One region of the Lawsonibacter sp. LCP25S3_E2 genome, then DNA from elsewhere that is predicted to be linked to it. Evidence: riboswitches for the same ligand, from Rfam matches in the RefSeq annotation. Region 1 holds a riboswitch; the other holds the start of a gene.
What was found. Region 1 has a riboswitch for thiamine pyrophosphate ahead of thiM (hydroxyethylthiazole kinase). Riboswitches for the same ligand answer to the same signal wherever they lie in the genome.
Positions count from the first base shown of each region.

Region 2: another riboswitch for thiamine pyrophosphate. It lies ahead of ACTQ3R_RS12215 (energy-coupled thiamine transporter ThiT); the one in region 1 lies ahead of thiM (hydroxyethylthiazole kinase).

Region 1 is NZ_JBQKJL010000014.1:15,878-19,768, forward strand. It holds gene pstC (phosphate ABC transporter permease subunit PstC) at 1-172, opposite strand, end outside; gene ACTQ3R_RS11890 (phosphate ABC transporter substrate-binding protein) at 312-1,208, opposite strand; gene ACTQ3R_RS11895 (DUF378 domain-containing protein) at 1,388-1,600, opposite strand; gene cdd (cytidine deaminase) at 1,677-2,072, opposite strand; TPP riboswitch at 2,170-2,275, shown strand; gene thiM (hydroxyethylthiazole kinase) at 2,343-3,164, shown strand; gene thiE (thiamine phosphate synthase) at 3,151-3,792, shown strand; gene ACTQ3R_RS11915 (HAD family hydrolase) at 3,789-3,891, shown strand, end outside.
Region 2 is NZ_JBQKJL010000015.1:9,755-13,645, forward strand. It holds gene ACTQ3R_RS12200 (DegV family protein) at 1-860, opposite strand, end outside; gene ACTQ3R_RS12205 (DUF896 domain-containing protein) at 976-1,203, opposite strand; gene ACTQ3R_RS12210 (RNA-binding protein) at 1,285-2,085, opposite strand; TPP riboswitch at 2,219-2,339, shown strand; gene ACTQ3R_RS12215 (energy-coupled thiamine transporter ThiT) at 2,412-2,999, shown strand; gene ACTQ3R_RS12220 (HAD-IIB family hydrolase) at 3,034-3,840, shown strand.

The DNA of each region.
Region 1 (3,891 bases):
CGATCTCCCGGATCGCGGGCAATCCTGAGACGATAAGGTATATGGTTATGAGCAATACAAAGACGATGGCAATGAATCCGCACACAAAGAAAAGCCCCTGCATGCCCCGCTCCATCGCCTTTTTTCCCTTTACCGCCCCCTTTGGTGGGACAGTGAGCGTGTGATCTTTCATTGTTATCAACCTTTTCCTATAAAATCCAGCTCCTCAGCTGAAACAAGCCCCGGATTCTCTGCGGAGCTTGTTTCAACGGGGGAGGCACATTTCAAAGCAAGCCCCCCGCGGGGGGCTTGCTTTGAAGCCTTTGGGCATGTTAGGCCTGGGGAGACACCGCGCCGGCAGCGGCGATGTACTCAGCCACCTCAGCGCTCATGGCGTAATCCAGGAAAGCCTGGGCAGCCTCGGAGAGCTCGGTGCCCTCCTTGGTGAACATAACGAAGGGACGCTGGATCTCATAGGTGCCGTCCTTCACCGTGGCCTCAGAAGGAGCCACATTGTTGACCTTCACCGCAATCACACTCTCGTCCACAGCGGACAGGGAGGCATAGCCGATGGCATTGGGGTTGCCGGCCACGGCGCCCACCATATCACCGGTGGAAGAATACTCATTGGTGTAGGCACAGGCATCCACCACGCCTACGATCTCCTCAAAGGCACCGCGGGTGCCGGAGCCGGACTCACGGCCGAATACGGCGATCTCAGCATCAGCACCGCCCACCTCGGACCAGTTGGTGATCTCGCCGGAGAAGATCTTAGCGATCTGCTCCACAGTCAGGTCGGCCACGGTGTTCTCGGGGTTGACCACAACCGCCACGCCGTCCAGAGCCACAATGTGGCCCACAGCGCCCTGCTCCTCTTCCTCAGCCTTCAGGGCACGGGAAGAAAGGCCGATGTCCACAGTACCGCTCAGCACGTTGGTAATACCGGAGCCGGAACCGGAACCGGTGTAGTTTACATTGATGCCGGGCTGTACCTCTTTAAAGGTCTCCTGGAGAACGGCCATCACGTCGGCCATGGAGGTGGAACCATCGGTGTTCACAGTACCGGTGATTTCCTGGGTGGCGCCGTTGTTCTCAGCGCTCTGAGCGGCACTGCTGGTGGGGGTGCTGCCAGTCTCAGAGCCGGCAGTGGAAGTCTCGCCGCCGCCGCAAGCGGTGAGCAGGGACAGGGCCATAACAATGGACAGGCCCAGGCAAGTCAGTTTTTTCATTGTTAAGTACTCCTTTTTTGTTTTACATTTTGGTCTTGCTTGGCTTACGGTGCTCAGTATAAAAAAGGAATGTAAAATGCGAAACCGCAGTTATGTTAAATCCACGTAAAATCAAAACAGAGGCCTGGAGCAAACCGCTCCAAGCCTCTGTTTTCTCACTGGAGTTTTTCAATTCCAGGTCAGCTCCGGTCTTCCACCGGGTCCTTGTCCCGAAACAGCAGGGTCACACACCAGACGGCGGACAGACCCACCAGGGTGTAGATGACGCGGCTGATCATGCTTGCGGAGCCTCCGCAGGCAAAGGCAACCAGATCGAACCGGAACAGACCCACGCTGCCCCAGTTCAGGCCGCCGATGATCAGCAGCGTCAGGGCAATTTTGTCCATTACCATGTCAGACCACCTCCTTCAATGGGGTTGCGCAGGTAGTTTGACCAGGGGACAAATTTTTTATACAAACTTTGTACAATCAATTCAATGCCTGGGGCCCAAAGCCGTTGGGAAGCAGCTTGGAAAGCTCCATCTCCACAAACTTCCCGTCCCCCCTTGCGGCCAGAACCCGGAGGTTTGGAGCAAATTCATAGAGCATTTGACGGCAGGAGCCGCAGGGCCAGCAGTAATCGCTCCCCTTCCCTGCAATGGCGATCGCTGTCCATCCCGACCGGCACCCCTCGCTGACCGCCTTCAGCAGGGCGGTACGCTCGGCACAGATGGTGGAACCGTAAGCGGCATTTTCCACATTGCATCCGGTAAACACCCGCCCATCTTCACACAAAAGCGCCGCGCCCACAGGGAAATGAGAATAGGGCACATAGGAAAAACGTTGCATTTCAATTGCCTTTTGCACCAGTTCCTGGTCTGTCATAGTCTCTCCTCCTTTTTCTCTATCATACCCAAGGAAAAATCATCTTGCAATCCCATTTTTTTCGTACTATAATAATGCCCAAAGCCGTGGGACAATGGCTGGACAATAAGGGAGCTCGCAAACGGGCTGAGAGGAAGCTGTGCGCTTCGACCTGTGACCTGATTTGGGTAATGCCAACGTAGGGAGATCGTTTTTCCGGTAAATACCGTGGGACTGTCTTTCTAAGGAAGGATCATCCCACGGTTTATTTTTATTCTGGAGGAATAATCTATGCTCGGAACCTGTCTGGACCAGGTGCGCCAGGCCTCCCCTCTGGTGCACAACATTACAAATTACGTCACCGTCAACGATGTGGCCAACATTCTGTTGGCCTGCGGAGGCAGCCCTATCATGTCCGATGACATCCAGGACGTGGAGGACATCACATCCATCTGCGGGGGGCTGAACATCAACATCGGCACCCTGAATCAACATACCATCCCCTCCATGTTTGCCGCCGGAAAAAAGTCCAACGCTCTGGGCCACCCCGTCCTGTTGGACCCCGTGGGGGCCGGAGCCAGTGCCCTGCGCACCCAGACCGCGCTAAAGCTGATGGAGGAAGTCAAGTTTACCGTCATCCGGGGCAACATCTCAGAAATCAAGACCCTGGCCGCCGGCTCAGGCAGCACCCGTGGGGTGGACGCCGATGTGGCCGATGCGGTGACTGAGAAAAACCTGGACGCCTCTGTAGCCTTTGCCAAGGCCATGGCCGCCAAAACCGGGGCCATCATCGCCATTACCGGAGCCATCGACTTGGTGGCCGACGGGGATCGGTGTTATGTCATCCGAAATGGACGGCCGGAAATGGGGAAAATTACCGGAACTGGCTGCCAGTTGTCCGGCCTCACCACCGCCTACGTGCTGGCCAACCCCGGCAATGAGCTGGAAGCCGTGGCAGCCGCCGTGGCCTCCATGGGTCTTGCCGGAGAGATCGGGTGGGCCAACATGGCTCCCACCGATGGCAACTCCACCTACCGCAACCGGATCATCGACGCCATCTTCCACATGGACGCCGAAACTCTGGACAAGGGGGCCAAGTATGAAGTGCGATAAAAAGGACCTGCTTCTCTATGCCGTCACTGACCGGACCTGGCTGGGCGGCCGCACCTTAAAGGAGCAGGTGGAGGACTCCCTGAAGGGCGGAGCCACCATGATTCAGATTCGGGAAAAGCACCTGGACCGGGACGCTTTTCTGGCGGAAGCCCTGGAGTTGAAGGCGTTATGTAAACAATATAAAGTCCCTTTCCTGGTCAACGACGATGTAGACCTGGCCGTAGAAGTGGAGGCCGACGGAGTCCATGTGGGCCAGCACGACATGGAGGCAGGACAGGTCCGCTCCAAAATCGGCCCTGACATGATTCTGGGTGTCTCCGCCCAGACGGTAGAGCAGGCCCTTCGGGCTCAGGCGGCCGGGGCAGACTACCTGGGTGTGGGAGCTGTGTTCCCCACCGGCACGAAGGACGATGCCGATGCGGTGAGCTATGACACCCTCCGGGATATCTGCCAGGCGGTGGACATCCCAGTGGTGGCCATTGGTGGGATCACCAAACATAACGTAAATGCGCTCTCCGGCAGCGGCATCTGCGGCATCGCCGTGGTCTCTGCACTCTACGCCCAACCGGACATTGAAGTTGCTGCTCGGGAGCTTCGGACTCTCACCCAGGAGATGGTGTCCAAATGAAGCTCAAAGGGGCTATTTTTGATCTGGATGGCACGTTGTTGGACTCCATGTACATCTGGGACTGGGTTCCTGGGGCACTGATCCGCAAGCTGGGGGGCG
Region 2 (3,891 bases), on a different contig from region 1:
GTGCGGTAGACGATGCCCACCAGGTTAGGACCGGCATTGATGGCTACCACGCCGCCGATGGGATATTCCAGGGCGGTCGGTTCACCCAGAGCGGCCTGGCAGGCCTCACGCAGGCGGGCGGACTGCTCCTGGTTGTTGCCCCGAACCAGAAGATAGGGAGTACCACTCTGGCGCTCTTTCCGGCACATGTCCACAATGGTGGAGATCACATTCTTTTCTCCGCGAACTTTGGAGAGAATTTTGGATTCCCCATCCACAAAGGTCATAATGGGCTTGAGCCCCAAGGCCTCTCCCATAAAGGCGGCGGCGGCGGAGATGCGGCCGGATTTTTTGGCAAAGCGCAGATCCAGCGGCGCAAAGACGACGCGCGCATGGTCCAGCCAGTCCTGAATGTAGGCGACGATCTCCTCGGCCTCTTTTCCGGCAGCGGCCATGTTCACACCCTGGGCCACTGCCCAGCCGTAGGCCATGGTGTAGGTTTTGGAGTCGATGAGGTGGATATGGAAGGTCTCCTTGGCATCGGGGTGATGCTGATAGAAGTCGTCACGGGCCTGAAGGGCATTGCTGAACGTAGCAGAACCCTTGGAGTTAATGGAGACGTGAATAAGATCGGTATAACCTTCCGACCAGGCATTCTCAAAGCACTCGGTAAAGATGTAGGCATTGAGTTGGGCATGGGTGGGAATCTGGGGGGCGGACAGGAGCATATCAAAAAACTCGTCGGGGGTAAAGTCTACGCCGTCCTCATATTCCTCGTCTCCCATGGCAATGGGAAAGGGGAGCACCTGGATCGAAAGCTCATCCCGAAGCTGGGCGGGTAAATCCGCGGCGGAGTCGGTGGAGAATTTGATACGAGCCATAAGTAAAGGCCTCCTCATTTATGGAGCGGGAACTCCCGCATAATCTAAAATCATTTGCCGACTCATTATCTCAGAAAGGAAAAAGGTTGTCAATACGGCGATTTGTGTAAAAAAATCAGGACATTCCGTCCGAAGGATCTTCCTTAAAGGCCAGCTTCTTTTTGGTGCCGTCGGGATACTGAATATAGGTGTTGTCCAGCTGGGCAGTAAGGCTCTGCTTGAAGGCGTCAATGTATTCCCGGCGAAGAGCGCTGCGCTCGGCCTGCTCTTCCGGCGTCAGGCCTTCGGGCGTTTTGGCCTTTTTGGCCAGGGCGTTGATGCGGTTGATTTTTTCCTGGGTGATCATCCGGTTTCCTCCTTATATATGACCCGGCGGAAGTTATAAGCTCCGCTGGGTTCAGGGGTAGATCTGACGGTCAAATTTCTAAATATATCGCTCTAAAACCAACATGGTGCGGCCCTTTCGAGATTGACCGGGGACCTCCTGGACCACACATTTTCCAAGTCCGCGACAGGTGAGCACATCGCCCTCTTCCACAAGCTTGTCCCCCTTCAGACACTCCCGGTGGTTGAGGGCAACCTTGCCGGCGGAGATAAGGGCGGAGGCTTTGGACCTGGACAGCGAGAAGCCCGCGGCGACGACCGCGTCCAGCCTGGGGGTGGCAACGGTATCACGGATGGTCTTGACCTGAGCGGGCTTTGGAGAGAGCTGGCTGAGGGGAATGGGCGTCAGACTGACCTTCCACCGGCCGGCCCCCTCCCACTGGGACAGGAGAATGGGCATAGCCTCTGTGAGGGCCACTACCTGGCAAAGTCCGGGGGCGGGGAAGAGAATATCGCCCAGCTTTTCCCGTGTCATGCCAAGGCCCATAAGCGAGCCCAAAATATCCCGATGGCTTAGGCTGGCGCTGGAGGGGAATTTGGCCTCCAGGGCGGAGAGGGGGCCCTCTGGATCAGACAGGAAGTCCTCTGGCTCCTGCCAGTCGGGGAGAAACGCGCAGATCCGGCGCTCCCCATCCGGGTAGCCGCCCCAAAAAAGATGACGGGGCCGTCCCCAAGCGGCAAGCAGGTCCGTGACAGAGGCCTGTTCACCGGGGGAGAGAAATGGGGTGTGGGCTGGGATACCCCGCTGCTGAGCCAGCTCCAGTTTATCCAGTGTACGTCCCAGCAGGATACGCTCTTCCCCATTGCGGGCGCAGCGGTCCAGCAGCTCCTTTTTGGTCACATCCGTTCCCCCCTTGTCTCTTGATGTTCAGTATAGGGGAGGGGCCGCCCTTTGTCAACTGAACGGGGACCGGGCGGGAAAATTCCTTGACAAAGGACAAAGACGTGGATAAAATAAACCAGAACCGCAGCACAATCGAACACAGGGGCGCTGGGAGTTTGTTCCCGGCTGAGATGCAGAGGCAAGCATACTGCCTCCGGTCCCTAGAACCTGATCCGGGTAATGCCGGCGTAGGAAGTGGAAGAGAGATTGTTTTTGTCTCCCGAAAGACCGCACTACACCCGTCCGGATGTACTGCGGTATCTTACTTTTTGGAGGCAATTGAGATGAATGCGACAAGAACCAATGCGGCGGTAAGAACCCATTACCTGCTCCGAATGCTGTGTGAGGGGGCCCTGTTGGTGGCCCTGTGCCAGATCGTGGACCTGGTTCCTCTTTGGAAGATGCCCTGGGGTGGGACGGTCTCCCTGTGCATGGTTCCCTTTTTCCTGTTTACCTGCCGTTGGGGCGCTGGCTGGGGCCTGCTGGCCGGCTTTGTGCTGGGGGTGCTCCAGTTTATGGCGGCCGGCGGCATTGCCATCGGCTGGCAGTCCATTTTGGGCGACTATGTGATCGCTTATATGGTCCTGGGTGTGGCCGGGCTGTTCCGCGGGAAGAAGTGGAGCATCTATGCCGGCGCCACCGTGGGCTGTGCGGCCCGTTTCCTGGTGCACTATGTAGTGGGCGCTACCATCTGGGCAGAGTATATGCCCGAGACGTTCTTTGGGCTGACCATGACGTCCCCCTGGTTTTATTCCCTGCTGTATAACGGCTTCTATATGGTGCTGGACTGGGCCTTGTGCATGGCCGTCTATGCCCTGCTCATGGGCAACAGCCGGATGCGTTGGTATTTGATGGCGGAAGATCTCCGCTGAACAAGTCCCTGTGGGGACGGAAAGAGAGGTCCCCATGGGAAAGTTTGACGGTCTGTTGTTGGCCAGTGATTTTGATGACACCTTGTATGACCTTACATTCCATATTCCAGAGCGTAATCTAGAGGCCATCCGGTATTTTATCCACCAGGGCGGTTTTTTTACCGTAGCCACCGGGCGTGCCCACCGGACCTTTGCACCCTATGCCCCCATGGTGCCGATGAATGCCCCGGCTGTACTGTCCAATGGGGCGGCTATCTATGACTTTCAGAAAGATGAAATGGTGGAGCAGACGCTGCTGGACCAGCGGGCCCCGGCGGATTTGGGGGCACTGATGGGAGAATTTCCCTCCCTGTCCCTTGAGGCCTACCATGGAGAGGATATCTACATCTGGAACCCCAATGAGATTACCATGGCGCACATGAAAAAAGTGGCCTGTGACTACACCATCTGTCCCGTCCATGCGATGCCCACCCCCTGGGTCAAGGCGCTGTTCCACCAGGAGCACGAGGTTCTGGTAAATGCGAGAGAGCGCCTGCTGAGCCGGTGGGCAGACCGCTATGAGGCGATTTTCTCCAACCCCCGCTATTTGGAGATCACCCGTAAGGGAAGTACCAAAGGGGGAATGGTGGCCCGGCTGGCCCAGATCTTAGGGGTACGTCCGGAGCACGTCTATTGTGTGGGGGACAACCAGAATGACATTCCCATGCTGGAAAAGTCGGCCATACCCTTTGCTCCGGCCAACTGTGCCCAGGAGGTCAAGGATTGGGGGGCCCGGATCCTGTGCCACTGCAACGATGGGGTAATTGGTGATATTGTAGAAGTGCTGGACAAGCTCTATTAAATGACTGGCTCGACGGCCGGCATCCACAAAAAGTGGATGCCGGCCGTTTTT